DNA from 2 places in the Shewanella sp. SM69 genome. Region 2 is predicted to be linked to the other one. Evidence: riboswitches for the same ligand, from Rfam matches in the RefSeq annotation. Region 2 holds a riboswitch; the other holds the start of a gene.

Region 1 (3,335 bases), on a different contig from region 2:
TTACAAGTCACCCGTGAAATTGACGGCGGCATGCAAACTCTTAAACTGCCTTTACCTGCTGTTGTGACCGCCGATTTACGTTTGAACGAACCCCGTTACGCTTCACTGCCTAACATAATGAAAGCCAAGCGTAAGCCATTAGAAGTATTTACTGTGGCAGACTTAGGTGTGACGTTAAAGAGTCACCAAACGATTGTGAAGGTCACTCCGCCAGCTGAACGTAAAGCGGGCATCATGGTAGCGTCGGTAGCTGAGCTAGTTGAAAAGTTAAAAAATGAAGCGAAGGTGATCTAAATGGCCATTTTAGTATTAGCTGAACATGATAATGCTGCATTGAAACTCGATACGGCAAAAATTGTTACCGCCGCCCGTGCCATAGGCGATGAAGTACATGTCTTGGTTGCGGGTCACCAATGTGGCGCGGTTGTCCAAGCGGCGCAGGCACTACAAGGCGTTAGCCAAGTACTCGTTGCCGATGCCAGCGTGTATGAAGCGCATTTAGCGGAAAATTTTGCCAAATTGCTGGCGGACTTAGCGCCAAACTATGGTCACATTCTGGCCTCGGCTTCAAGTTTAGGTAAGGACACGCTTCCGCGCGTGGCGGCATTATTAGATGTCGCGCAAATCTCAGAAGTCATTACTGTTGTCAATGCCGATACCTTTGTGCGCCCTGTGTATGCGGGTAACGCCTTAGCGACAGTGCAAAGCCATGATTCCATTAAAGTGATGACAGTGCGCGCCAGTGCGTTTGACGCTGCGCCAGAAGGTAACAGTGCGGCTGTGACGACACTCGATAAAGTGTTTGAAGCGAGAACTCAGTTTGTTTCTCAATCGCTGACAGTTTCTGCCCGTCCAGAGTTAGGCAATGCTGGCATTATCGTATCTGGCGGCCGAGGCATGGGCAGTGGTGAAAACTTCGGCATGTTAGAACAACTTGCTGACAAGCTCGGTGCAGCAGTTGGCGCATCACGCGCCGCAGTTGACGCAGGTTTTGTGCCTAACGATTTACAAGTGGGTCAAACCGGTAAAATCGTTGCGCCAAACTTGTATATTGCCGTCGGTATTTCTGGCGCGATTCAGCATTTAGCCGGCATGAAAGACGCTAAAGTCATCGTTGCAATCAACAAAGATCCTGAAGCGCCGATTTTTCAAGTTGCCGATTATGGACTCGTTGCAGATCTGTTTGAGGCGGTTCCTGAGCTGATTACAAGTCTCAGTTGATTTTATCTGTGATCTAGGTCACATTAAGTGGCTTTGCGGTAGCATCTGCTAAGCCGCTTATGTTTTTATGTGCCTCACGCCCGTGCAAGGGCGTTCTTAGAAGTAGAGGCGCGCCAAATATTAGTAGTGATCAGTAGGGTGATTCCGTTGATCGATTGCGAAAGGATTTGGTGCCGAAGTGGTTCGATTTATCACGATCGACTGCTGGGGTTGTACCTAATAGGTGCAGCACTGCCATAGTATTTTCCGATATGGATATTGGGAATAGTTACTATGGAGCGCTACTGATAGGACAGGTGACCTTGGGTATCTATTGCCTTTTCCCACCAGTTCAGTCGCCCTCCATTCGTATTTAACGAAGATAATAATCAATGACTGTTATGAATTATGCCGATTCGGCACTTTCCTTGTTGCCGCCTGCGGTGGCTATCGTATTGGCGATCTTGACTCGCCGTGTACTGCTTTCTTTGGGGTTAGGTATTTTAATTGGTGCTTTATTGCTCAATCAATTTTCACCTTTAGCAACGGGTGAGTTTGTATTTAATGGCGTTAAAGGGCTTTTTTGGACTGATAAAGGTCTAAATTCGTGGAACTTATATATTCTCGGTTTCTTAATTGTACTGGGAATGATTACAGCGTTAATTACCGTAAGTGGCAGCGCGCGGGCTTTTGCCGATTGGGCTCGTTTACATATACGTAATAAACGTGACGCTAAACTATTGACCATGTTTTTAGGTTGCGTAGTTTTTATTGATGATTATTTCAATAGTTTAGTTGTTGGTTCGGTCGCTCGACCTGTTACCGATCGTTATTATGTTTCCCGCGCTAAGTTAGCTTATTTATTAGATTCTACTGCGGCGCCTGTGTGCGTTATTTCTCCAGTTTCGAGCTGGGGCGCTTATATTATCGCACTCATTGGCGGGATATTAACTGCCCATGGTTTTGCTGATACGGGTCATTTGAGTATTTTTATTCAAATGATCCCAATGAACTTTTACGCAATCTTCTCCTTATTATTATTACTTTTTGTTGTTTTTATGGGATTAGATGTTGGGCCAATGCGTGAGCATGAGCTCAATGCCCAACGTGGTAATTTATACGATGAGTCTAAGGGATTACCGCCTGGGGCGAACGCGGATTTACCTGAAGCCGAAACTGGTAAGATTTTAGGTCTGTTCCTGCCGATTACCGTGTTGGTATTTGCAACCCTCTATTTTATGATTAACAGTGGCGCTCAAGTACTCGCGGCGGAAGGGATTGAATTTAATATTATTTCTGCTTTTGAGAAAACCGATGTCAGTTCATCACTTTTCTTTGGTGCATTAATTGGTCTAGCGGTTTCGCTGATATTGAATTTAGTGCAAGGCGTTGAGAAATTGATGATAGTCAAAGGTATAGTGCAGGGCGCTCGCTCTATGCTGCCGGCGATTTACATCCTGTTATTTGCTTGGACAATCGCAGGTGTGATTGGTCAACTCGAAACCGGTAAGTTTATGGCGAGTTTAGCAACAGGAAATATTCCGTTCGCGTTTTTACCCGCCTTAATGTTTGTGCTAGCAGGTATTACCGCGTTCTCAACTGGTACTAGCTGGGGTACGTTCGGGATCATGTTGCCGATTGCTGCTGATATGGCGATGGGAAGCCACACTGGCATGATGTTGCCTATGCTTGCCTCTGTGCTGGCGGGGGCTGTATTTGGCGATCACTGCTCGCCAATTTCCGACACGACTATCTTGTCGTCTACGGGCGCCAGTTGCCACCACATCGACCATGTGGTGACTCAGCTACCTTATGCACTCATTGCGGCGTTTATTAGCTTAGTGGGTTATGTGGCACTTGGATTTACCGAGTCTGTTGTCGCGGGTTTAGTGGCTTGTAGTGTGGCATTTGTGATCAGTATTATCGTACTTAAAATCAAATCGAAAGGCGCAATTAGCTAGACGTTAATTGAAACCTTTCACTGCAAACGTTCACGACAAATAAGTCAAAATAAATCAGCCAGCATTATGCTGGCTGATTTTTTGGTTAAGGCTGAGTTTGTCTTTATCTCTAGCCTATCGCATTAAGGCTATCAACTCTTAGCTTAGCGTGCTTGATCTAGACCGCGGCGTTTA
Region 2 (3,335 bases):
CAGCGCCAGCGCTGTTGACACGAGTCAGAAGGTTACGAGCACGAATCGTTAATTCACGTGGGTTGAACGGCTTGGTAATATAATCGTCCGCGCCAATTTCAAGTCCAAGAATTTTGTCGACTTCGTTGTCACGACCTGTCAGGAAGATAAGACCGATGTTGTTGATTTCACGTAGTTCACGTGCCAACAATAGACCATTCTTACCTGGCAAGTTAATGTCCATAACGACCAAGTTAATTTTGTTTTCCTGCATAGCCTTATGCATTTCTGCGCCATCATTGGCCTCAGTTACCACATACCCTTCTGCCTCGAAAATACTTCTCAGCGTGTTACGGGTAACGGCTTCATCTTCAACGATCAGAATGTGCGGATTTTGCATATTATTTACCTAAATTTTAATCAGTTTATACTAACCAATAAGAGCAACTTACTTCGGGCTCTTATATTCATAAAAGCGTTGATACTTCCTTGAACTGCTTTGTGCTCAAAAGGAAAATCTTTACGGTGACATCTATATCTGGATGTAGATTAAGTGCACGTTTAAGTGTAATACGAGAAAACGTAATCAGTACCAACTTCGATAAGCAATAGTTAGAATAAGTTCCTTAACTATTGTTTTTTTTAAATGTTTAAAAGACAAATCAAATGTAGAACAGATTTTAAACAGATGCCCGGTCAGTTCACGTTACTTTAAGCGATATATGTAACAAACTGTATTGAACGATAAGCATCTTGCTCAATCTGTTTCAACTCACCAGTACGTACATTGTACTCGTTTTAGTCATTTGTTAACAAATGAAATGTTAACAAATTTTAGGTGAGCAGGGGTTTTTACCATGATATTTACTTTAGCTATTGATTAGTATAACTAATGTATTTCTTATTCCTGTGAGCCAGTTCACGCCTCTTTGGATTTTACAATCACTCTGCTACACTAGCTTGGGTTCATTTTTCGACTAGACTACCAATGGACAATACGACTCAAAATTTGTGGCAATGTTACCAAGCGCCGTTGTTTTTGCTGACTCAAGCATTATCCTGTGATTTTTCCTTTGCTGTTATTACCGCTCATAATCCCGCTTCAAAGCTTCTCTCTCCTAGCCAAAACCGTTTACTCGATCGCCAACTTCTCCGTGAAATTGAATTACTCGGTAGCCCTTATCGTGCTTTAGTGGGCGCTGCACCGGATTTATCCCACATGGAAAAAAGTTGGGCCGTGTTTATCGATAGAACGATGGCATTGCAATTGGGTAAGAAATTTAATCAATATGCGATTTATGTTGTCGAACAAGGGGATGTGAGTTTAGTGCCTTGCACCTTGGATGGACATGATGAAGTGTGTTTAGGCAAATTTAGAGATTATGTGCAGCTGGTATACGAGCTACCCGATTTGAACACTTAGTTGTTTTCAAAAGATTTTATTTAAATTGTTCATTTGTTATGAAATTAGCATTGACTTCATTAGGGGTTTATTGCTACTTTTTTTGTCCCTTTCCTAGGAAAGGAACAGAAGAGGAGCGTTAACTAGGTAGTCGGTCAGAGGAGCACAAACTCCAGCGATGACTGATGAGGGAGATTAACGCCGAGGCATGGATATGGTTGCTGCATGTTTATGTCGGTCGCTCAGGCTGAATCCTGACGATTGTCACCTGTAATTGGTGGAGAGCTTCTGGTGACGATTGCTGTTTCCCTTCTTTTGGGGTGCGTTATCATTGAGCACCAGGCTCTTCGAACGAAGTCAGTTCGGAGTGTGATCATGTTAGTTAATCAATATCTTATTCAATCTGCATTTATTTGTTGCCCTACGTGTTTTACGGAGGTGCGCTAATGTCCCTCGTTGTCGCAAAATTTGGTGGCACCTCAGTCGCCGACTATAACGCTATGAATCGCTGTGCCGACATAGTGTTAGCTAATCCTCATTGTCGTTTAGTCGTGGTCAGCGCTTCGAGCGGCGTGACGAATCTACTAGTGGAATTGACCCAAGAATCGATCAACGACGATGGACGATTACAGCGATTAAAACAAATTGCCCAAATTCAATATGCGATTTTAGATAAGCTCGGTCGTCCTAACGATGTGGCCGCCGCATTAGATAAATTATTGAGTCGTATGTCAGTATTGAGTGAAGCGCTCGCATCACAACGCAGCAAAGCGACTATGGATGAGTTGTTGTCCCTCGGTGAGCAATGTTCTTCGGCGTTGTTTTCGGCGGTGATCCGCGAGAAAGGTGTTAACTCAAGTGCCTTCGATGTGCGCCGAGTGTTACGTACTGACAGCCACTTTGGCCGCGCCGAACCTCAGGTCGAGCAGATTGCGACTCTAGCTCGTGATTATCTACAGCCACTGTTAGCGGAACAAGTGATTGTCACGCAAGGCTTTATCGGTGCCGATGAAGCGGGACAAACGACCACGTTAGGTCGCGGCGGTAGTGATTATTCTGCTGCGTTGTTAGCCGAAGCGCTACGCGCCTCAGCGGTCGAAATTTGGACTGATGTTGCGGGGATTTATACAACGGATCCTCGTTTGGCGCCCAATGCCTTTCCGATTGCAGAGATCAGTTTCAATGAGGCTGCCGAGATGGCGACCTTTGGTGCCAAGGTATTGCATCCAGCGACTATTCTTCCTGCCGTTCGTCAGCAAATTCAAGTGTTTGTAGGTTCAAGTAAAGAGCCTGAAAAAGGCGGGACTTGGATCCGTCATCAAGTGGAAGATGCGCCCGTATTCCGCGCTGTGGCTTTGCGCCGCGATCAAACCCTATTAAATCTTCACAGCTTGCAAATGTTGCATGCGCAGGGCTTTTTAGCGGAAACCTTTGCGACATTAGCGCGACATAAGATCAGTGTGGATTTGATTACCACATCAGAAGTGAATGTGTCTCTAACCCTCGATAAAACTGGTTCAGATTCGAGTGGTCAAGGTCTGTTGAGTGAGGCATTGCTGCAAGAATTATCACAGCATTGTCGTGTGCGAGTTGAAGATGGATTGGCCTTAGTGGCTATTATCGGTAATCGCATCGCGACGACGCCGGGTATTTGTCGCCGTGTATTTGAAGTGTTAGAACCACACAATGTGCGGATGATTTGCCAAGGTGCCAGCCCACATAATCTGTGTGTGTTAGTGGCAGAAGCGGAAGCGGCGCAAGTGGTTAAATCGCTGCATCAAAATCTGTTCGAAGGCGTTTAGTATGTTGCCGACAACATCGTCTCTGCAAATCGGGGAGCTTGCCGCAGGGCAAGCACTTACTTTGCCTATCTACCATTTCAAACCGAGTGACGATAAGGCGATTGGCCCCAAAGTGTATATTCAGGCCAATGTCCACGGTGCTGAAGTACAAG

Evidence for each region. A riboswitch is a leader RNA that binds a small molecule or an ion and turns the genes downstream of it on or off. The one in region 2 is predicted to bind lysine.
Region 1: linked by a shared signal. The riboswitch ahead of L5M37_RS12040 (Na+/H+ antiporter NhaC family protein) and the one ahead of lysC (lysine-sensitive aspartokinase 3) in region 2 are both predicted to bind lysine.

The regions. Positions count from the first base shown of each region.
Region 1 covers NZ_JAKKRV010000007.1:236,852-240,186, reverse strand. Annotated here, with positions in the region: gene L5M37_RS12050 (electron transfer flavoprotein subunit beta/FixA family protein) at 1-294, shown strand, start outside; gene L5M37_RS12045 (electron transfer flavoprotein subunit alpha/FixB family protein) at 295-1,221, shown strand; lysine riboswitch at 1,317-1,513, shown strand; gene L5M37_RS12040 (Na+/H+ antiporter NhaC family protein) at 1,593-3,161, shown strand; gene L5M37_RS12035 (M3 family metallopeptidase) at 3,305-3,335, opposite strand, start outside.
Region 2 covers NZ_JAKKRV010000010.1:194,121-197,455, forward strand. Annotated here, with positions in the region: gene arcA (two-component system response regulator ArcA) at 1-379, opposite strand, end outside; gene L5M37_RS14910 (DUF3293 domain-containing protein) at 968-1,402, shown strand; lysine riboswitch at 1,503-1,677, shown strand; gene lysC (lysine-sensitive aspartokinase 3) at 1,828-3,183, shown strand; gene L5M37_RS14920 (succinylglutamate desuccinylase/aspartoacylase family protein) at 3,185-3,335, shown strand, end outside.